Regions from separate parts of the Aquisalimonas sp. APHAB1-3 genome, predicted to be linked through region 2. Evidence: predicted binding sites of a transcription regulator. Region 2 holds the regulator's gene; each other region holds the start of a gene.

Region 1 (7,520 bases), on a different contig from region 2:
CGCCGGTGCCGCACCTCCGGTGCTGGGTTGGGTGGCGGTTACCGGCACCATCGACCCGCATGCGCTGCTGCTGTTTCTGATCATCTTCATCTGGACCCCGCCACACTTCTGGGCGCTGGCCATCCACCGTCGCGAGGACTATGCCAAGGTCGACATCCCGATGCTGCCCGTGACCCACGGTGTGCGGTTCACAGAGGTGCAGATCCTGCTCTACACGGTGCTGCTGGTGGCGGCCAGCCTCTTGCCGTTCGCCATGGAAATGAGCGGCCTGCTGTACCTGGTCGGCGTAATGGCCCTCAACGCGGGGTTTCTCTACTACGCCGTCGCCATGTGGGTGTCCGATGACGACACGCTGCCCATGCGTGCGTTCACCTATTCGATCACGTATCTCATGGGGCTGTTCGGCCTGCTCCTGCTTGACCACTACCTGCCGTTGCTTGCGCGCGTGCTGCCCGCCTGAGTCACCGGCGGGCCGCGGTGTCATTGCGGTTCACACTCCCCCGGCAGGCATGTCTACAATGGTGACCATGGATGATCGTCCATCGGAACCTGCACAGAAGGAAGGGGAGCATTCATGAAGCTGACAAGCCACAGTCTGACGGAAGGACAGCCCGTTCCCGAGCGGAATGCGTTCGGGGTGCCCGACCCCCAGACGCACATGCGTTTCGGAAACAATTACAGCCCCCATCTGGCCTGGTCCGGCGTGCCGGAGGGCACGCGCTCCCTGGTCCTGCTCTGCCATGATCCGGACGTCCCGAGCGAAGCCGACGACGTCAACAAGGAAGACCGGGAAGTGCCGGCCGATCTGCCACGGGTCGACTTCTTCCACTGGGTGCTGGTGGACATTCCGCCCACGACCCTGGAGCTGGAGGAAGGCGCGTTCTCCCGCGAGGTGACGCCGACGGGCAAGAGTGGTCCTGAAGCTCCTGACGGCTTACGTCACGGCCTGAACGACTTCACCAATTTTCTTGCCGGCAATCCGGACATGGCGGGGGAGTACTTCGGCTACGATGGCCCCTGTCCGCCATGGAACGATGCGCTGCTCCATCATTACGTCTTCACCCTCTACGCGACGGATCTGGAGCGCTGCCCGGTGGACGGCAAGTTTACGGGGCAGGATGTCCGGCAGGCCCTCAGTGGCCACGTGCTGGACCGTGCCGCCATCACCGGCACGTACACCCTGAATCCGAAGGTTAAAGGGTAGTCGGCGCCGGTTTACTGCGTCCGTGAACTGAAGAGGGCGGACCCGCTTGCGGGTCCGCCCTCTTCTTGATGCTGGTGCCGGTGCGCCCCGGGAGTCGCGTCAGGAGCTGCCGTACCGCTTGAAGATCAGCGAGCTATTAGTCCCGCCGAAGCCGAAGCTGTTGGACATCACGGCCTGCAGGCCGGCGTTGTCCACCCGTTCGCGCACCACCGGCGCGCCCTCGGCTTCGGGGTCGAGCGTATCGATGTTCGCCGAGGCCGCAATGAAGTCGTCACGCATCATCAGCAAGCTGTAGATGGCCTCCTGCGCACCGGCAGCGCCGAGGGAATGCCCCGTGAGCGACTTCGTGGAGCTGATCTTCGGCATGGCATCACCGAAGGCATCGCGCACCGCTCCAAGCTCCGTGATATCGCCGGCAGGCGTACTGGTGCCGTGGGCATTGATGTAATCCACTGCACCCTCGTGGGTGGCGAGCGCCTGCTGCATGCAGCGGGTGGCCCCTTCCCCGGACGGAGCGACCATGTCGTAGCCGTCGGAGGTGGCACCGTACCCGGTGAGCTCGGCATAGATGGTCGCGCCCCGCGCCAGGGCGTGCTCCAGCTCTTCCACCACCAGCATGCCACCGCCGCCCGCGATGACGAATCCGTCGCGGTCAGCGTCGTAGGCGCGCGAGGCGGTCTCCGGCGTATCATTCCGCTTGGATGACAGCGCGCCCATGGCGTCGAAGAGCATGGTCATGCTCCAGTGCTCTTCCTCGCCGCCACCGGCGAAAACGATGTCCTGCTTGCCGAGCTGGATCTGTTCCATGGCAGTGCCGATGCAGTGGGCGCTGGTTGCGCAGGCCGAAGTGATGGAGTAATTCAGCCCCTTGATCCGGAACGGGGTCGCCAGGCAGGCGGATACGGTGCTGCCCATGACCTTGGGAACCATGTAGGGGCCGACGCGCTTCACACCGCGCTCACGCAGGATGTCGGTGGCCTTGACCACGTTCTCGGTGGACCCGCCTCCCGAACCGGCCACCAGGCCCGTGCGCGGGTTGGAGACCTGGTCCGGAGACAGTCCGGCGTCCTCAATGGCCTGCTGCATGGCCACGTAGGCGTAGCCAGCGGCGTCACCCATGAAACGGCGTGCCTTGCGGTCGACGTGCTCCTCCAGGTCCAGATCGACGACCCCGGCGACGCGGCTGCGCAAGCCCATCTCCTCGTAGGCGTCCCGGTAACGGATACCGGATCGGCCCTCCCGGAGGCTCGCCGTGACGGATTCCTTGTCGTTCCCCAGGCAGGAGACAATGCCAAGACCTGTAATTACCACACGTTTCATACTGATTTGCTCCTCGCTACGCCCAGGCCGCGAGCGTGCTCGCAGAGTGCACGGGATGAGACGTCTGAGGGTGCCCTGCTCTCGCGATCCCGCACCGCGGTGCCGGCATCCACTGACAGGACCGCCACATGATGTCAGCCTTCCATCGCCTCCGGCGACTGGAACAGCCCCACGCGGAGGTCGGTGGCACTATAGATGGGCTTGTTGTCCACCAGCATCTCGGCGTCCGCGATGCCCATGGTGAGTTTGCGCATGATGACCCGTTTCATGTCGATCTTATAGGTCACAAGCTTGGCGTCAGGCAACACCTGACCGAAAAACTTCACTTCCCCGGACCCCAGCGCACGGCCGCGGCCAAGCCCGCCTTTCCAGCCGAGGAAAAACCCCACCAGTTGCCACATGGCATCCAGGCCGAGACAGCCGGGCATGACCGGATCGTCCTGAAAATGGCAGTCGAAGAACCACAGGCCCGGGTGGATATCCAGCTCGGCGTGGATGTGGCCCTTACCGTAAGCCCCGGAGGTGTCGTCGATGTGAACGATGCGATCCAGCATCAGCATGTTGGGCTTGGGCAGTTGCGGGTTGCCCGGGCCGAACAGGCGCCCTTCCGCGCAGCGGATGAGGTCGTCGTAGGCGAAACTGGAATCGTTCTTCAGGTAATGCGGATTCGTTGCCATTTGGTCCTCGGATGGCGCACACGGAGTCCGCCCGCGCCGTATTCGTGGATAAAGGCAAAGTGTAAGGGATACGCCAGACGGGATCGAGTACTGATCGACAGTCTGGCATCTCCGGCGCCTATCCAAAAAAAACCCCGTGAAGAACACGGGGCAAGCGTGGAGGGCAACCACTTGAAAACATCTGACTCATCGGCCAGCGGCCGATTCCGGCATTACTGACGGTCCTCGATCATGCCGACGACCTCCTCGCGCATCTCCGGGTCGCGCTCCAGCGCCGCTGCGACCGCGGAGTACTCTTGCACTTCAAGACCACTCTCCTGGATCGCTTCGACCATTTCGTCATTGGCCTCCTGCTGGAGCTGCTGCGCGTCTTCGGTCTGCTCGGCGCCCTGAAGCCGTTCCGAGTACTCACGATGAATCTCGCCGACTTCCACATAGGCGTCCGCGAACCGTTCAAGGGTCTCGTCGTCGAAATCCTGCTGCTCGGCCATGCCGTCAGGCTCCTGCTCGTAGGTCTCTGCCTGAGCGTCGTCGCCGTCCATTGCAAGGGCGGACATGGCCGGCATGAGCAACAGGCCGGACATCAGCGGGATCATAAACCGAATGCTGTTACGCTTTTTCATCACTTTGAACCTCGAACGATTGAACTGACTTGTGGCCCAACTGATGCAGGCGTCGTGCCAGGAGGGTGGTTCACCCAGGGAGGCGGCGCTGCATCGCCTGTCAGGCCGCGTCATGAGCGCCGGGCTGGCCGGGGACCCGGCGGATTCCTGCAGGCCATCTTGCGACCCCTCATCGTGACACATAGTGTATACATATGACACATGCGACAAAGTTGAGCCGCGCCATCACGCGCCTTCACAGCCTCTGGAATCATGGCTACAGCCTGCGCTGGGCATTGATCCTGCGCGTCCTTCTGCCGCTGCTGATCGCCATGAGCCTGGTCACTGTCGTCGGTCTGCGCACTATGGAGCAGGCCATCGAAACGCGGATGAAGGAAGACGTGGAGCTGGTGGCCCGGGCCATTCGCCTGCCCATCAGCGACAGCCTGGAGAAGGGAGAGGACGCCAGCGTCCGTCAGGCGCTCGAATCGGTATTCCGTATCGGGCGGGTGTACGGCGCGTACGTGTACGACGAGCAGGGTGACCTGGTTGCGGCAGTGGGCGCAGTCAACCCGACGCCGGAGAGCCGTGAGCTGGCTGAGCGCGCGGCGGACGGTGAACGCAGCGGCGATTACGAGCAGATCCAGGGCCAGGAGGTCTACTCTTACTTCGAGCCACTGACGGACAGCAGTGGCCGGATCAGTGGGCTGCTGCAGGTGACCCGACGCGGCAGCGACTTTCGTGACGACATTGGCCGCATGCGGCTGCAGGCGTTCGCCTTCATGGGGGCTGCGGGGCTGGCGATCAGCCTGCTGTTGCTGGTTGGTCACCGCGGCGCCATAGGCAGGCATCTTGCAAGTCTTGCCGGCAGCATGTCGCGGATCGAGGCGGGCGAGCGGGAGCATCGGGCGTCGGCGGAAGGTCCCAAGGAAGTCCGCTCCCTGAGTACGGCATTCAACACCATGCTTAACAGCATGGAAGAGGCGGAACAGGAGATCGCCCGGCGGCGCTCCGAGCAGACGCGGCTGGAAGACGAGCTCCGTCACGCCGAGAAGCTGGCGGCGATAGGCCGTCTGGCCGCCGGCGTGGCCCACGAGCTGGGGACGCCGTTGAGCGTTATCGATGGCAAGGCACAACGGGCGCTGCGCCACGCCGACGCCGATTCACGCCAGGAGCGCTCGCTGGAGCAGATCCGTGCCGAGGTGACGCGCATGGAGCACATCGTGCGGCAGCTGCTGGAATTCGCCCGTACGTCCAGTCGGCAGTTCCGCTGGAGCCGGCTCGGTGACCTGGTGGGCGCCTCGCTTGCCTCCCTGGAGGACCGCCTGCGCGAGCACGGGGCAGCGGTCGTGGTGCGGGGCGAAACCCCGGGGCCGGAACTGTATGTGGATCCCGTGCGTATTGAACAGGTGCTGGTGAACCTCATGCGCAATGCCCTGCAGGCCGGTGCCAGACAGATCACCGTCGACTGGGACAACGCCGATCCGGTGACGCTCACCATCGACGACAATGGCCCGGGCATTCCCGAGGAGATACGGCCACGCCTGTTCGAGCCCTTTTTCACGACCAAGGCTGTGGGTGACGGGACCGGGCTGGGGCTGGCCGTCGTCCACGGCATCATCACGGAACATGGCGGCACCATCGCGGTGGGCGTCAGCCCCGACGAGGGCGCCCGGTTCACCCTGACGCTCTCCCGCGAGGCGCGGCCAGAGAGCGAACAGATCAAAGGAAGCGACCATGAGTAACAAGGCGGCGAAACAGGCGGAGCAGATCCTGCTGGTGGAAGACGACCCGGGTCTGCGCGAACTTCTGCGGGACGAACTGGAAGATGCCGGCATGGAGGTGGACGCCGTGGACTCGGCGGAGCGGGCGCTCAAGCAGCTCCAGCACGCCAGCCCCGACGTGGTCATCAGTGACCTGCGGTTGCCGGGCATGGACGGCATGGCGCTGCTGCAGGAGGTGCGTAATCTGCACGCCCGCCCGGCGTTTCTGATCATCACCGCGTTCGGCACCATTTCCCAGGCTGTCGAAGCACTCAAGCATGGCGCCGACGAGTTCCTGACCAAACCGCTGGACCTGGAGCATTTCATGCTCTCGGTGAACCGCCTGCTGGAGACTCGGCGACTGCGCGGCGAAGTACAGCGGTTCCGGGAGCTGATCGAGCAGGACAGCTTTCATGGCATGATCGGGCGTGGCCGTGTCATGCAGGTCATGTTCGACCAGATTCGCCAGCTCGCCCGCGCCGCTGGCCCGGTGCTTGTGGCCGGTGAGAGCGGGACCGGCAAAGAGCTCGTCGCCCGCGCCATCCACGCCGAAAGCAGCCGCGCGGGTGCGGCCTTCCAGGCGGTGAACTGCGCCGGTGTGCCGGCGGAGTTGCTGGAGAGCGAGTTCTTCGGCCACGAGGCCGGTGCGTTCACCGGCGCATCCCGGGCCCACAAGGGCCTGTTCGATCAGGCCGATGGCGGCACCCTGTTCCTGGACGAGATGGGCGAGATGCCCATGGCACTGCAGGCCAAGCTGCTGCGGGTGCTGCAGGACGGCGTGATCCGCCCGGTGGGCGCCAACAAGGAGCACACCGTGGACGTGCGCATCGTCGCTGCCACCAATCGCAACCTGGAAGAGCTGATCGAGTCGGGAGACTTTCGCGAGGACCTGTTCTACCGGCTGGAGACGTTTACCCTGCGCGTGCCACCTCTGCGCGAGCGGGAGGACGACATGGAACTGCTCGCCGCCCGCTTCCTGGAGCGTTTCGCGGTTCAGCTGGAGAAGGACGTCCAGGGCTTTACGCCGGCGGCCATGAACTGCCTGAAGCAGTACGGCTTCCCCGGTAACGTGCGTGAGCTGGAGAACGCCATCGAGCGGGCGGTGACGTTCTGTCACGGCAACCAGGTGGACGTGGAGCACCTGCCCAGCCGCATGCAGGATCAGCAGCGGCCGCAGGTGGACAAGGCTGGTCTGGACACCGCCATGGAGCAGTTTCTCGACGGCCCCATCCTGCCCACGCTGGACGAACTCGAGCGTCGCTACATCACCTACGTGCTGGAGCAGGTGGGGGGCAACAAGCGGCGCGCCGCGGCCCTGCTGAACGTGAGCCGGCGCACCCTGTACCGGCGGCTGGACGAAGAGAGCGACCAGCGCATCAACGGCTGAGCACGCCTGTTGGTCAGTCCCGCGTCCACACCAGGGTGCGGTTGTTTGCGGGCATGGCGACGTCCTCGGTCAGCCGGAGCCTGTGGCGCCCGGCAAGCGGCAGCAGGTCGTCCATGTCGCGGATGCCGCTCTGCGGATCCTGCTGCTGCAGCGTGACGTGGAAGCGGGCGTTGCTGGGCGCCGTGTGTTCGCCGCCATAGGCAAACGGACCGTACAACAGGAACCGGCCGCCCGGCCGCAACACCCGACCAACCCCCGCAAACAGCGCTTCCACCCCCGGCCACCCCATGATGTGGGCCGTATTGGCGGAGAAGACCGCGTCGAAGGCCCCGGTGATGCCGTCCGGCCAGGCGAGCACGTCCAGCGACTCCGGCGTTGCGACATTGGCCACTCCGGCCTGCCGTATACGGGCGGTCGCCCCTTCCAGGGTGCCGGGCCGGTCCGTGGGCAGCCAGCGCAGCCCCGGCAGGGCCTGCGCGAAGAAGACCACATGCTGTGCCGTCCCCGTCCCGATCTCAAGCACATGGCCGGATGCCGGCATCCAGGTGCGCAGGACTTCCAGAATGG
Region 2 (7,520 bases):
CCGGCCAAGGCGCGACCGTCACTCTGCTAGCGCTGGCGACCACGGTCACACTGTTGCTGATTGCCGACCTGTATCTGGGTCGTCTCGAGGGCGCGGCGCTGATGACCGGCCTGCTTGGCAGCTTCGCCTGGCTGCTCTACACCAGCCGGCGCGGCGCCCCGGCCGTGGGCGTGGAGCCAGAGGCGCCCGCCATGTCCCGCCTGCGCAGCGCAGCCACCATCGCGGTCGCGCTGCTGCTCCTGCTGGCCAGCGCACGGGTCCTCGTGTGGGCGGCAGTCCTGCTGGCAGAGCGCGCCGGCATCAGTGAACTGGTGATCGGCCTCAGCATTGTCGCGGTCGGCACCAGCCTACCGGAGCTCGCCACGGCCATTGCCGCCGCACGCCGACGGGAGTTGGGGCTGCTCTATGGCAACCTGATCGGCTCCAACCTGTTCAACCTGCTGGCCGTGCTCGGCCTGGCGGCGATCATCAGCCCATTTGCCCTGTCACCGGAGGTGCTCCTGCGCGACGGCTTTCTGATGGCCCTGCTGACCATCCCGCTCATCCTGCTCGCCACGGGACGGATGACCGGCGCCCGCCTCATCGGGGTCGCCATGGTCACGCTCTACGCCGGCTACCAGGGGGCACTCTATCTATGGTGACCTGCGCAAAGGCATACTACGAAGATTGAAGACGGAGCCTCACACGCGATGAATGCAAACACGGACCAGGTGACCAGCCAGGTCACGGACGAGCGCCTGCAGGCGCTCGGCCGCGCGGTTCTGGAAACGGAGGCAGCGGCGATTGCCGATCTGCTGCCGCGGGTCAACGGCAACTTCGTCCGCGCCTGCCACTACATGCTCGGCTGCGAGGGGCGCATCGTCGTCCTGGGCATGGGCAAGTCCGGGCATATCGCCGGCAAGCTCGCCGCCACCCTGGCGAGCACCGGGTCACCGGCGTTCTTCGTCCACCCCGGCGAGGCCAGCCACGGCGACCTCGGCATGATCACGCCGCGGGACGTGGTGCTGGCATTGTCGAACTCCGGCGAGACGGACGAGATCATTACCATCCTGCCGCTGATCAAGCGCCTCGGGGTGCCGCTGATCACCATGACCGGCAAGCCGCAGTCCACCCTGGCGCAGGCGGCATCGGTGAACATTCACGTGGGCGTGGAGCAGGAAGCCTGCCCCCTGAATCTGGCGCCCACATCGAGCACCACCGCAGCCCTGGCCATGGGGGACGCGCTGGCGGTCTCGCTGCTGGAAGCGCGCGGCTTCACCCGTGAGGACTTCGCCCGCTCCCACCCCGGCGGCAAGCTGGGACGACGCCTGCTGCTGCTCATCGACGACATCATGCACAAGGACGACGGCGTGCCACAGGTGCCGCCCACGGCATCGGTTCGCGACGCGCTGGTGGAAGTCAGCCGCAAGGGGCTGGGCATGACCACCGTCATGGACGACAGTCAGCGGCTGGTGGGCATATTCACCGACGGCGACCTGCGCCGCAGCCTGGACCAGGGCATCGACCTGCACCAGACGGCCGTTGCCGACGTGATGACCCGCCAGTGCAAGACCATCCAAGCTGGCAGCCTTGCCGCCGAGGCACTCCAGACCATGGAAGAGCACAAGATCAACGCGGTCATCGTTCTCGATAACGAAGACCGCGTGGTCGGCGCACTGAACATGCACGACCTGTTGCGCGCGGGGGTGGTCTGATGATGGCTCCTCCCTCCCTGGCACCAGAACTGGATGATGCCCTGCGAGAGCGCGCCGCGGGCATCCGCCTGCTCGCCCTGGATGTGGACGGGGTGCTCACGGACGGCACCGTCTACTACGGCGCCGAGGGCGAGACCCTCAAAGCCTTCAACATCATGGATGGCCTCGGCCTGCGCCTGTTGGAGCGTGCGGGCATTCACACCGCCATCATCAGCGCCCGCCAGTCCGCACCGCTGCAGCGTCGCGCGGACGATCTGGGGATTGGCTTCACTTACTTCGGCCAACACGACAAGCCCGCGGCGTGGGCGTCACTGCTGGAGCGCACCGGGCTGCCGCCCGCCCAGGCCGCATTCGCCGGAGACGACCTAATCGACCTGGGGGTGCTGCGCCGCGCCGGCCTGGCATTCGCCGTAGCCAACGCTCATCCGGCGGTCCAGGCGACCGCCCATTACGTGACACGCCGGGGCGGCGGCCACGGCGCGGTCCGCGAGATGGCCGAGCTGTTGCTGGCGGCGCGCGGCGCGCTGGACGGGATGATCTCGGATTATGCTTCCGGATAAGCGCTGGACGTTCCGCATCGTCGCCGTGATCCTGCTGGTCGCGGTGGGCTGGTGGGTCCTCGACGAGGATACCCACGAGCCACTGGAGGTGGATCCGGAGGACGCCGAACAGCGACCGGACTACTTCATGGAAACGTTTACCATGCATGCCACCAGTGACGAGGGCACACCGACCTACCAGGTCGTCTCGCCGCGCATGGAACACTTCCAGGGCCGGGACCTCTGGCTGATGGACCGCCCGGAGATCACCTACTTCGTCGAGTCCGGCGAACCGTGGCATCTGCGCGCGGAACGTGGCCGGGCCACGAACAACGTCGAGAACGTCCACCTTCAGGGTGAGGTGGAGATTCGGCGCGCCGGCGGCAGCGACAACCTGCCCGCCAACGTGGATACCAGCGAGGTTCACCTGGAACCCGAGCGCCGGTACGCGGAAACGGACCGTCATGCCGTCTACTGGCGCGATGGCGCGCGTATCGAGGGTGTCGGCGTGCGCGCGTATCTCGACCGGGAACTGGTGGAACTGCTGTCCGAGGTGAGAGGTCGTTATGACGTACCCGAGTAACCCTGCAGCCCGCAACAGGAGACAGACGCGGCCGGCACTGCTCCTTGCGGCCCTGCTGTTCCTGCTCGGCATTGGCAGCGCCCAGGCCGAGCCCATCGACCTGGACGCGGACAACGCCGAGATCGACAACGCCCGCGGCGTCAGCGTGTACACCGGCAACGTGGTGCTCACCCGCGGCCCGAGGCGCATTACCGGGGACCGCATGACCGTCCACCTGCGGGAAGATGACGGTGGCAACCAGGCCCTGGACCATGTGGTGGTGGAAGGTGAACCCGCCGTCTACAACCAGCGCGGTGGCGATGACCGCCGCGCCATCGAGGCCGAAGCGCCGCGCATGGAGTACTACGCCACCGGGCCCGAACGGGTCATCCTGCTGGAGGGCGCGCGGCTGACCCAGGGGCGGAACACGTTCACCGGCGAGCGCATCGAGTATGAAGTGGTTGCCGACCTGGTGCATGCACGGGGTGAGCCCGAGACCGGACGTCGCGTGCAGATCCGGCTGTTCCCCGACGACGAGGACAACGGAGACGACGAGTGAGCCTGCTGCGCACCGAGAACCTGGTGAAGACCTACCGCCGCAAGACCGTCGTCCACGGCGCATCACTGGAAGTCTCCAGCGGCGAGGTGGTCGGGCTGCTCGGCCCCAACGGCGCAGGCAAGACCACATGCTTCTACATGGTGGTCGGCCTGGTACAGGCCGACGGCGGGCGCATCGAGCTGGACGGCAACGACATCACCGACCTGCCCATGCACATACGTGCCCGCCGCGGCGTCGGGTATCTGCCCCAGGAAGCATCGATCTTCCGCAAGCTCACCGTAATGGACAACCTGCTGGCCATCCTCGAGACCCGCCCCGAACTGAATCGCAAGCAGCGCCGGGAGCGCGCCCGGGAGCTGCTGGACGAATTCAACGTCGGCCACCTCCACGACCAGAACGGCATCAGTCTCTCCGGCGGCGAACGCCGGCGTGTCGAGATCGCCCGGGCACTGGCCGCCAACCCGCAGTTCATCCTGCTGGACGAGCCCTTTGCCGGCGTCGACCCGATCTCCGTGCTCGATATCCAGGAAATCATCCGCCACCTGGCGGACCGGGAGATCGGCGTGCTGATCACCGACCACAACGTGCGCGAGACGCTCGGCATCTGCCAGCGCGCCTACATCCTTGCCCAGGGCGAGGTCATCGCTCGCGGCAGTTCGGAGGAAGTCCTGGCGAACAGGCAGGTCCGCGAGGTGTACCTGGGTGAACACTTCCGCCTGTGACCACGCTCCGTAGCACTTTCGCTCAGCCCACGCAAGTATCGGGCCAATGTTCTAACCAGCGACAGAGTCAGTTACGATAGGGTTATCAACCCACTCGTATGCAGGCCTGGCCTGACCCGCGGCCCGAGGGGCGGCAGGAGAGAGGCATCGCCAATGAAACAGTCGCTGCAGCTACGTCTCGGTCAGCAGCTCACCATGACGCCGCAGCTCCAGCAGGCCATCAAGCTGCTGCAGCTGTCGACCCTGGAGCTGCGCACGGAAATCCAGCAGGCGCTGGATTCCAACCTGATGCTGGAGCCCGCCGACGAGCTTGACGAGGGCGACGAGGCGGTCACCGAAACCGACCGCAGCGATGACGGTAACGACGCCGGCTCCGAGCAGCACGACGGGGAAGCCGCGACCAGCGACGGCGAGTCCGCCGGCAGCGACACCACGGACACCGACACCGCGCCGGACGTGGCCGACACGGTGGACGATCACGACGGCGCCGAAGACAAGTCAGCCAGCGACCAGAGCGACATCCCAGACGACCTGCCCCTGGACTCCGACTGGAACGACATCTACGACGGCAGCACCGCATACAGCGCCCCCGGCGGGGACGATGAGCAGCGCGAGGCGTGGGAGAATCGCACCGCCGGCGATGGCGGCGGCCTGCATGACCACCTGTTGTGGCAGGCACAACTCTCCCATTTCAGTGAGCGCGACATGGCCATCGCCGAGGCCATCATCGACGGCGTGCGCGACGACGGCTACCTCGGCGTCACCGTGGACGAGATCTGCGAATCGGTGACCGACGGCGACGAACCGGTCGAACCTGACGAGGTGGAGGCCGTCCGCCACCTGATCCAGCGGTTCGACCCCCTGGGCGTGGCCTCCCTGGACCCGCGCGAAGCACTGCTGGTGCAGCTGGAACAGTTCCCGGACGACACCCCCTGGCTCGCCGAAGCGCGTCTGCTGGTGGACAAGCACCTGGACCTCCTCGGCAGCCGCCAGCTCGGGCCTCTCACCCGCAAGCTCAAGGTCACCCAGGAAGAGTTCGGCCAGGTGCTGGAGTTGGTCCGCACCCTGGACCCTCGGCCCGGCTCCCAGATCGGCACGCCCACAGCCGAGTACGTGGTCCCCGACGTCTATGTGCGCAAGGAGCGCGGTGCCTGGCGGGTGGAGCTCAACCCCGAGGCGTCACCGAAGATCCGCGTCAACAGTTACTACGCGGGCCTGGTCCGGCGCGGCGACCAGGGCAACGACAATGCCACCATGCGTCAGCATCTGCAGGAGGCGCGCTGGTTCATCAAGAGCCTGAAGAGCCGCAACGAGACTCTCCTTAAGGTCGCGACCTGCATCGTCAATCACCAGCAGGAATTCCTGGAGCAGGGCGAGGAAGCCATGAAGCCGCTGGTGCTGCGCGAGGTGGCGGAAGAGGTGGAGATGCACGAGTCCACCATCTCCCGGATCACCACGCAGAAGTACATGTACACGCCGCGCGGCACGTTCGAGTTCAAGTACTTCTTCTCCAGCCACGTGCATACCGTGGATGGACAGGAGTGCTCGGCGACCTCTATCCGCGCCCGGATTCGCCGGCTGATCGCCGAAGAGGACGCCCGCAAGCCCCTCAGTGACAGCAAACTGGCCGAAATCCTGAAAAATGAAGGAATCGATGTGGCGCGAAGGACAGTGGCAAAGTATCGTGAATCCATGTCCATTGCCTCGTCGAACGAACGAAAAAGGATTGCCTGAGGCAACAAGGGGTTCGCCGTTTCCGGCTCTCATTCGGGAGGAGTCTCTATGCAGATCGACATCACCGGGCACCATGTGGATCTCACTGAAGCACTGCGCGACTACGTGCATTCCAAGATGGACAAGCTGGAGCGCCACTTCGACAACGTGGTGAACGTCCACGTGATTCTGACGGTGGAGAAGCTGCGTCAGAAGGCGGAGGCCACCATGCTGCTCAGCGGCGCCAAGCTCTACGCTGATGCCAGCGCCGAAGACATGTATGCTGCCATCGACGGACTGATCGACAAGCTCGACCGGCAGGTGAAGAAGCACAAGGAGAAGGTCACTGACCACCGGCGCAACGAAGGCGCCCAGGCCAAGGCCCAGGGAGAGGGTGACGAGGACTGAACAGCGCGGAGCGGCGGTCGCCAGCGAGGGACCGCCGCCGACTTCCGAATCCGCAGACACGACCCTGCGTGGACAAGCATGATCAAGATTGCCGACCTAATCACACCGGAGCGCATCGCCTGCGACATCCAGGTGACCAGCAAGAAGCGGGGCCTGGAACTCCTCAGCGATATGGTGGCCGACTCCGACTCCGCCCTGCCGGCCAACGCCATCTTCGACAAGCTGATCAGCCGCGAGAAACTCGGCAGTACCGGGCTCGGTCACGGCGTCGCCTTGCCCCACGCCCGCATGGACGGCAATGACTCGGCCACCGCCGCCTTCATCCGCACCAGCGAGGCCATCGATTTCGACGCCTTCGACAACGAACCCGTCGATCTCCTGTTCGCCTTGGTTGTACCCGAGCACTTCACCGACGAACACCTCCAGATTCTCGCCCGGCTCGCCGAAATGTTCAGCGACCAGCCCCTGTGCCGTAGGCTCCGCGACGCCCGCGATGCCGATGCCGTCTATGAGCTGCTCAGGGACTGGGAGGCCACCCAGGGGAGCACATGAGTGATCGCGTGACCGGTGACACGGGCACCACCGTTCCCGGGGTGCTGGTCAGCGTGAATGGCTGCGGGCTCCTCATCACAGGCGAAAGCGGTACCGGCAAGAGTGACACGGCATTGCGACTGCTGGAGCGCGGACACCGGCTGATCGCCGACGATGCCGTCACCCTGTCCGTGGAAGACGGGGTGCTGTATGGCCGGGCTCCCTCTGCACTGGCGGGCTGGCTGGAAATCCGCGGCCTCGGCCCCCAGCCTGTCACCACCCTGTTCGGCAGCCACACCGTGGCGGAGCGCGCGCCCGTGGACCGGGTGATCCGGCTGACGTCGCCCCGGTCGTGGGCCGACTGGCCGCGGCTGGCACCCACCGTCGACGACACCCTGCTCCTCGGCCGGACCGTACCACGCATCACACTGCCCGTATCTCCGGAACGTCCACTGGCATTGCTGGTCGAAGTCGTCGCCCGGCTACACGCTGGCGATCAACTGACAGGAGGTACGGTATGAGCGAACACACCCGCCTGATTATCGTCAGCGGGTTGTCCGGTTCCGGCAAAACTGTGGCGCTCCATACACTGGAAGACAGCGGCTGCTACTGCATCGACAACCTGCCCGTGACCATGCTGTCGTCCTTCGGCGAGCACATCACCAGCCTGGAACCGGGCACGGCCAATCACTATGCCGTCGGCGTCGACGCCCGCAACCGCATGACGGACCTCGAGGCGTTCTCCGGCATACTCGCCGAGCTGGAGACCGTCACCGGGATCCGCCCGGAGAT
Region 3 (7,520 bases), on a different contig from region 2:
CGCCAAAGGGCACGAACTTCTCCCGCCGGAAACTGGCGGAGCCATCGCCGCCGTTGCCGGCGGCCACGTGGATGGTGACTTCATCGAGGAATTTCATGGGGGACGTCGCTCAGCCTTGGCCAACTGCCGCATTATGAACGCAAACGGGGAACACCCGACAACAAAAAACCCCGTGCGAAGACGGGGTTTTTCCGGAGCGTCGCATTGTGATCGCAATCAGTGGCTGCGAACGCTCACGTACTTGCGGTTACGCGGGCCCTTGCGCTCGAACACAACCTTGCCGCCCGCTTTCGCGAACAGGGTGTGGTCGCGGCCAAGGCCAACGCCTTCACCGGCGTGGAAATGGGTGCCGCGCTGACGCACCAGGATGTTACCCGGCACGACTTCCTGGCCACCAAACCGCTTCACGCCAAGGCGCTTCGACTCGGAATCGCGACCGTTGCGCGTGCTACCGCCTGCCTTTTTATGTGCCATTTGCTGCTCCTGGAAATCAGCCTGCGGAAATACCGGTAATCTTGACTTCGGTGTAGGGCTGGCGATGCCCCTTCATGCGCCGGTAGTTCTGGCGGCGCTTGAACTTGACGACCCGCACCTTGTCACCCTTGCCGGCGTCGGTCACCTCGGCCTTGACCTTGCTGCCGTCCAGCACCGGGGTACCGATCTTCACGTCATTTCCGTCGGAAACGAGAAGCACCTGGTCGAACTCGATGGATGCCCCCTGCTCGGCGTCAAGCTTTTCGACGCGCAGGATGTCCCCTTCGGAGACGCGGTACTGCTTGCCTCCGGTTTTGATCACGGCGTACATGGTCCGTTAACTCTCCGTCGCTGAATTCGCGTTACATAGATGCGGTGAGAAGGCGCGAGATAATAGCGCCTGCGCAGGCCAAGGTCAAACTGAACCGTCACTTGACACCCCAGAAGGCCACACCTAGTGTAATGCTCCGCTAACACGCCGCCAACCGGCGGCCCTCAAGAGACCGGCTCTCCGGATGGCCCACGCAGCTCACCCTCAGACGCCCATGACCATAGACGATATCCGTACGCTGATCGCGGAGGACATGTCGGCGGTCGACCGGCTCATTCAGGACCGGTTGAGCTCGGATGTGGTCCTGATCAACCAGCTTGGCGCCTACATCATCAACAGCGGGGGCAAGCGTCTGCGCCCGCTCCAGGTGCTGCTCTCCGCGCGCGCGTGCGGTTATGAAGGTGAAGCTCACCGTGAGTTGGCCGCTGTCGTGGAGTTCATCCACACCGCCACTCTGCTGCACGACGACGTCGTGGACTCATCATCCCGGCGCCGGGGCAAGGCAACGGCCAACGAGCTCTGGGGCAACCAGGCCAGCGTCCTGGTCGGCGACTTCCTCTACTCGCGCGCGTTCGAGATGATGGTGGGTGTCGGCCGCATGCCGGTCATGGAGATCATGGCGCGCACCACCAACACCATCGCCGAGGGCGAGGTGATGCAGTTGCTCAACGTCAACGAGCCCGACACCACCGAAGAGAACTATCTCCGGGTGATCTACTGCAAGACGGCCACGCTGTTCGAGGCGGCGGCGCAACTGGGCGGCGTGCTCGCCGATCAGCCTGAACGGGTGTGTCAGGGCCTGGCCGAGTACGGCCGCCAGCTCGGCACCGCGTTCCAGCTAGTGGACGACGCACTGGATTACACCGGCGACGCCGACGCCACGGGCAAGAATATCGGCGACGACCTGGCAGAAGGCAAGCCGACCATGCCGCTCATCCACGCCATGCGACACGGTTCGGCGGAGCAGGCGGCAGTGATCCGCAAGGCAATCGAGCAGGGCGGGCGCGACGATATCGACGCGATTCTCGAAGCGATTGAAACGACCGGCGCGATCACCTATACTCGCGCCCTCGCTGAACAGGCAGTGGACAAGGCCATCGCCAGCCTCGGGTGTCTGCCCGAGTCGCCCTACCGGCGGTCGATGGAATCCCTGGCGAAGTTCAGCGTCGAGCGCGAGTACTGACGCGCCGGCCACACAATATCGGGGTGTAGCTCAGTCTGGTAGAGCACTGCCTTCGGGAGGCAGGGGTCGTAGGTTCAAATCCTGCCACCCCGACCATACAAATCAACGACTTCCCGACGTCGTTGGCTGAAAACCCTTCGTTTCACAGACCTATGCAGGGCGTTTGCAGGTCTGGGAGGCGAAGGGTTTTTTCGTTTGAGGAAACAGCCCCCCGGGAATACCGCTTCGGCCGCACGCAGCGTTCTTGACAAAATAGCACGCCCGTCCTATCTATAGATTAGAGATAGCACGGTCGTTCTATTTTTATGTCACGCCGATCGACCCGCGAGACGCGGGCTGCCGCCGCCCCGGAGGTGCCTCATGAAATGCCTCACTTCGCCCCAGTGTATCGATGTCTCTTTCGAAACCTACGGATTCGGGCCGCCGCTGGTCCTTGTCCATGGCTCCTTCAGCGATCACGTCAGCAACTGGGAGCTGGTCCGGCCCCTGCTGCAGCAACAATTCACCGTCTACACGCTGGCACGGCGCGGGCGTGGCGAGACCACAGCGACTCACGGCCATGGCGTTGAAGACGAAGCCATGGACGTGGCGGCGCTGATCAGGTCCATTGGTGAGCCGGTGTTTCTGCTCGGACACTCTTATGGCGCTCATGTCGCCCTGGCGGCCGCGCTGAGAATTCCGCACGCGATACGCAAGCTGGTTCTGTATGAACCGCCGTCACCGGACATCCACGATCAGGCAACACTGCAACAACTGGAGGACATCGCCACCACAGGTGACTGGGATGGTTTCGCGGCAACGTTCTTCGGGGGCAGCCTGTCCGTTCCCGAAGAAGAGCTCCGGGAACTCAGGGAATCCCCGTTCTGGCCGAGCATCGTCGCAGACGCCGAAGCGTCGCTGCAGGATATCCGCGCCTTGAGCAGGTATCGGTATCAGACCGCCGACTTGCGGGCAGTATCTGCGCCCGTACTGCTCCAGATCGGTACGCAGAGCCCGCGGGGTCTGTTCGCCACGGACAGCCTGGCCACCGCCCTGCAAGACGTCCGCGTTGATCCGCTACCCGGGCAGGCACACGAGGGCATGAACACGGCGCCGGCGCTATACGCCGATGCAGTCATCCGGTTTCTCACGGCTCCGGACACCCTGGAGGACACGCACCCGGCGTGGGTCGGCAGGGCGTAAGAACAGGGAGACTCCGAGTCCGTCTACTTTACACTCGCGCTGTCCCGGGCCACGGCCACGCCGCGGCCCGCAGACCGCATCCACACACGTCGCCCGAACCCGCCCACCTGAAACCCATCCCTTCGAGGAACATCACACGTGTCAGTCCGCCTTACACCTACTTGTCGACTCCAGGCTCCATGAGGCAGGCGATGTCGCTGGATGCAGCCAACACGGCCAATCGGTCTCGATTGTTTCAGACTGGCACGCTGATTGCTAAGCATGGCTCCTGAGGGCGTACGACTGACGAACGCCCGCCCAGCGCACCGGGACCGGTCCATGACCCAAGCCGGTAAGCCTCGTCACAGGTGAATCGCCATGCACGTTAGGACTACATCACTGTCACTTCTGGCCGCCGCGCCAGTGCTCGGTTTCACGCTCTGGAGCGCCCAGGCCGGCGCCAGTGTGATCAACTGTAATACGCTGGATCCGGACATCTCGGATCGTGTCACGCCGAGTACGGGGTGCCAGATCCTGGAGCCGATTGGGGGCAACACCAACGACAGCCTCAGCGTCATCAACGACAATCAGTTCTTCGGTTTCAACGACTGGCTGTTCGATGGCAAGTGGGAGGCCCCGCAGGGTGGCGGCCCTCTTTTCAACGACCCGGATGACCCGTCCGCATTCATTGACGTCGATGGCGATGAAGTCGGGGGAGAATGGAGCCTGGCACTTCCCGATTTCTGGGATAACAACAGCGAGCTGATGTTCATCTTCAAGGATGGCGCATTCACCAATCTGGTGGGCTACCTGATCGAGACCAACGCCACGGGCGGAACCTATCAGACGCCCTTTACGTTCCCGCCGTTCGAGCACCAGGGCCAGGGCGTCGAGCAGACGGACATCTCGCATATCAGCGTCTATTACCGCGCCAACGGGGTTCACATCAGCGAACCGGGGGTTCTCGCCCTCTTCGGCCTCGGGTTGATAGGGCTGGCGTGGTCGGCTCGACGCCGCTCACACAATGTGTGAACAGCAGATGACGGCATGGAAGCCTCCCCCAGGGTGAGGCTTCCTGCTTGCTCCGATTCGCCGCTCGGGCCAACCGGACCTCCCCCGGATTCTCGGCTTGATCACCGGTCAGCTTTGACGGAGCACCAGGCGGATGTCAGCGACCATCGAGACGCTCTCACACCTGGCGATCATCATCGGTGTCGGGTTCGCGGCGGCTGGATTATTCCTTCGTCGCAGAGAAATCTTCATACCCGCGCTCGCCAAGCAGCGCATGGAACACGTCGAGAACGTAAGAAACCTGGCTGAAGAGGTCGCCAGCGAGAGCTACCTGGCTTTCTCGCTCGGGGAGCTGGTCGACCAGTGGCACAAGCCCCTGTCCGAGATCCAAAGGGAGGACCCCGCCCTATGGGAGGCTGCAAAGCAGGTTCAGGCAAAATCGGTCAGGCTCTACCGCTTGTGCAAAAACGAGAAGCACTACCTGTGGCCTGCATGGATTGATCCCGCCCTGGTTCGCGAACTCGCGGGCGTCCTGGAGACGACCCAGCCGTTTACGCCTTCCGCCTTCGGAAAGAAGGCAGCAAAACAGAAAGAGTTCATGGAGGGCATGGAACGAATCGTCGGCCTGCTCGACGACAGCTTGCGGCGTCAAGCCGATCGCTGGCTCCCCAGAACATGACCACGGTGTGAGCCACGCTCACCTGAACGTGCGGTGCGCCGGCCACTGGGAAAACGCCAGGAAATAGAGAAAGACGAGATTCACGAGAGGAATCAGGATCAACAGGCTCAGGCCACCCGGGTAACCCGCCTTGCGGCAGATCCGCCAGAACGGGACGACGACAATGGCCGCCACGATCAGCATCCAGACCAGGTGGAGTCCAACCATTCCTTCGAGCATCGTCATTGCTGCATCTCCCGGCACGCAAGGTCATCAATGGCATTAGTGGCAGTGTGGTCCATGATACTCGATCCGGACATCCTCAATGGGAGTGCTCGCCGTTGCCGTCGTCACCGTGACCGGCATCGTCCTCATGGCCGTGGTCATCACCGTTGTGTGTGTGCCCGTCCGTGTCTGGCAGGGACTGCACGCCAACGCCGTGGCCGTAGACCAGTTCACCGCCGTAATGCCCGGCAACGATCAACGGTGCGGCGGCGATGGCGGCCGCCAGGACGAACGCACCGCCCTCGCGCTGGTTCCGGAGCCAGTAGCGCACCGCCCAGATGGCCAGCAGCCCGAACGCGGCCGACGCGATCAGTGCCCAGTTGCGATGGGTGGTCATGACGGCGTGGGAGGCCGCGTCGTGGGGCACGGTGTTGTAGGCGTACCAGCCGCTGAGCAGCGTCCCGATGGTGAACAGAACGCCCACGGCGAGATTGACCCGCGCAGCAATGCGGACCGTACGGCCGAACGCCCCGGGCGGGCTGAAATGGGCAACGATGTAGAGCAGCACGGCGACGAAGAACAGCGCCACCGTGAAGTGAACGAAAATCGGGTGCCAGTTGGGCAGTGACTGCAGCATTGCTTCCTCCTTGGGCCCGGCCACCCCGAGGGGCGGCCGGGCTGACGGGCGCCTCAGTGATCGTGATGGTCGTGGTCGCCGTGGTCATCATGATCGTCGTGATCATCACGGTCGGCTTCCACGGTCTCGCCACAGGATTCCCGGGTCTGCCGGTCCACCATCACGTGTGACGTCTCCAGCAAAGCATCACAGCGGGTGTCCGCACCCACGCGGTCGGCCTGAACGTACATGTGACCAAATTGTGGGACCGGCAGCATTTCGTGGCGTTCATCCGCAGCATAGGGCTCCGGGTTGTCACGCTCCAGATAGGACCAGGCGCCCTCGCCTTCCTCGGCGCCGTGATCATGGGCGTGATCATCATGGTCGTCGTGATGATGATCGCGGTGGTCTCCGTGGTCTCCGAGGTCTCCGTGGTCGCCGTGGTCGCCGTGGTCGCCGTGGTCGCCGTGGTCGCCGTGGTCCCCGTGGTCCCCGTGGTCCCCGTGATCGCCGTGATCGCCGTGATCGCCGTGGTCCCCGTGGTCGTTCTCCGCCAAGGCCAGCGGTGAGGCCGCCAGGGCCAGGGCGAACAGCAGTGTTGTCAATAGATTCCGGTTCATGGTCAGTGTCCTCCGAAACTCGGACCCGGCAGCAGCATGTCGTGCTCCAGGTGGATGATGTCGTCGCGCCGACCGACCGACTGGTTGAAGGTGTGGTCGAACTGCATGCTGACGCCGAACTGCACCGTGGTTTCGTGCTCAAGGCCAACGCCGCGACGCAGGTCACCCTCGTAGCGCTCGTGGGCCACCTGGGCAACCGCGTCGATGCCGTTGCCAAGGCGCCAGGCGAAGCTGGGAGCCACTGCGTAGCGGCGGGCATTGTCGAAATCACCGTAGTCCTGCCCTGCCACGGTCAGCGCCGCCTGCCAGCGCTGCTGCAGGTAGGGTCGGTGACGATAGCGCAGGGAGGCCACGGCGGACGTGGCATCGCTGCGCGCCCGCTGGAGGCCACTCTCGAGCGAATCGTATTCCTCGCCCTGGCTCCACATGAGCTGGGTGTCCAGGTGCAGGAGCCGCTCCGGGTGGCCGCTGATGTTGAACCCCGCCCCGAGCTGGACCGTGACCAGATCGCCATCGTCGAGGTCGGGGTCATCCGACTCATCGAACGGCTGCACGTCCACGGACAGGCCCGCGAAGGTCAGTCCCCGGTCGGTATCCATGGTTTCCGGCACCCGGTAGTGCAAGCCCAGCGAGCCGCTGTTGAAGCTGCCGTAGCGCGGGTTGTCGGGCTCGCCCTCAGGCCGCGCCAGCGCGGCGGCGGTGACACCGACATACGGCGTGAACCACCAGTCGGCCGCCACCTGCTCGCCGTAGAGGTTGAGCGTGTCGCTGTCACCGTCCAGGCGGGCGTTGGGCACGTGGGTATAGGCGAGCAGATCGTCATCCCGCACCGTGGGGAAGCGCACCAGACTGTTGGGCAACCCGGTACGCCCGGCACGCGCCTCCCACTGACGTCCGCCCACGCCGGCGTAGGCCTGGTGCAGGAAGACACTCTCGTTCATTTCGGTATCGCCCAGGGCCTTGAAGCCGAACGCGCCGAAACCGTAGTAGTTGTCGTCGTGCAGGTGCTTGGCGAAACCGAGCAGCAGGCTGGAGTCATCGATGTTGACGCCTTCCTCGGAGGTGGCGCCTTCGTCCACACGCTGGAGCTGCTCGAAATCCACGGTGGCCAGGCCACGCCCGCCGATCACGATCTCCGGCGGCACGTGCGGGTCGATCTCGAACGCACTGGCCGGCAACGCCACCGTGAGGAGCGCGCCGGTCATCATCAGGGCATGCTGTTTCATGCGGCACCTCCTCAC

What was found. Region 2 encodes sigma-54, which starts transcription at its own class of promoters, with help from an activator protein. Its sites were predicted from a motif close to TGGCANGNTNCNTGCTT; they were not measured.
Region 1: a site for sigma-54 is predicted at 3,868-3,884, ahead of ACNSTU_RS05960 (DUF4168 domain-containing protein). Genes of this name have one in related genera too.
Region 3: a site for sigma-54 is predicted at 3,412-3,428, ahead of ACNSTU_RS17080 (PEP-CTERM sorting domain-containing protein). Genes of this name have one in related genera too.

The regions. Positions count from the first base shown of each region.
Region 1 is NZ_JBLWFT010000002.1:155,733-163,252, forward strand. It holds gene cyoE (heme o synthase) at 1-460, shown strand, start outside; gene ACNSTU_RS05945 (YbhB/YbcL family Raf kinase inhibitor-like protein) at 575-1,204, shown strand; gene fabB (beta-ketoacyl-ACP synthase I) at 1,304-2,524, opposite strand; gene fabA (bifunctional 3-hydroxydecanoyl-ACP dehydratase/trans-2-decenoyl-ACP isomerase) at 2,659-3,201, opposite strand; gene ACNSTU_RS05960 (DUF4168 domain-containing protein) at 3,414-3,824, opposite strand; gene ACNSTU_RS05965 (ATP-binding protein) at 4,019-5,548, shown strand; gene ACNSTU_RS05970 (sigma-54-dependent transcriptional regulator) at 5,541-6,953, shown strand; gene ACNSTU_RS05975 (DUF938 domain-containing protein) at 6,967-7,520, opposite strand, start outside.
Region 2 is NZ_JBLWFT010000009.1:26,243-33,762, reverse strand. It holds gene ACNSTU_RS13070 (sodium:calcium antiporter) at 1-641, shown strand, start outside; gene ACNSTU_RS13065 (KpsF/GutQ family sugar-phosphate isomerase) at 690-1,694, shown strand; gene ACNSTU_RS13060 (KdsC family phosphatase) at 1,694-2,254, shown strand; gene lptC (LPS export ABC transporter periplasmic protein LptC) at 2,241-2,816, shown strand; gene lptA (lipopolysaccharide transport periplasmic protein LptA) at 2,800-3,354, shown strand; gene lptB (LPS export ABC transporter ATP-binding protein) at 3,351-4,076, shown strand; gene ACNSTU_RS13040 (RNA polymerase factor sigma-54) at 4,230-5,810, shown strand; gene hpf (ribosome hibernation-promoting factor, HPF/YfiA family) at 5,859-6,197, shown strand; gene ptsN (PTS IIA-like nitrogen regulatory protein PtsN) at 6,276-6,749, shown strand; gene ACNSTU_RS13025 (hypothetical protein) at 6,746-7,249, shown strand; gene rapZ (RNase adapter RapZ) at 7,246-7,520, shown strand, end outside.
Region 3 is NZ_JBLWFT010000021.1:20,155-27,674, forward strand. It holds gene cgtA (Obg family GTPase CgtA) at 1-97, opposite strand, end outside; gene rpmA (50S ribosomal protein L27) at 217-474, opposite strand; gene rplU (50S ribosomal protein L21) at 491-805, opposite strand; gene ispB (octaprenyl diphosphate synthase) at 1,020-1,988, shown strand; tRNA gene ACNSTU_RS17070 (tRNA-Pro) at 2,008-2,084, shown strand; gene ACNSTU_RS17075 (alpha/beta fold hydrolase) at 2,349-3,170, shown strand; gene ACNSTU_RS17080 (PEP-CTERM sorting domain-containing protein) at 3,528-4,181, shown strand; gene ACNSTU_RS17085 (hypothetical protein) at 4,315-4,839, shown strand; gene ACNSTU_RS17090 (hypothetical protein) at 4,858-5,064, opposite strand; gene ACNSTU_RS17095 (DUF2231 domain-containing protein) at 5,141-5,680, opposite strand; gene ACNSTU_RS17100 (hypothetical protein) at 5,734-6,279, opposite strand; gene ACNSTU_RS17105 (hypothetical protein) at 6,282-7,505, opposite strand; gene ACNSTU_RS17110 (multicopper oxidase family protein) at 7,517-7,520, opposite strand, start outside.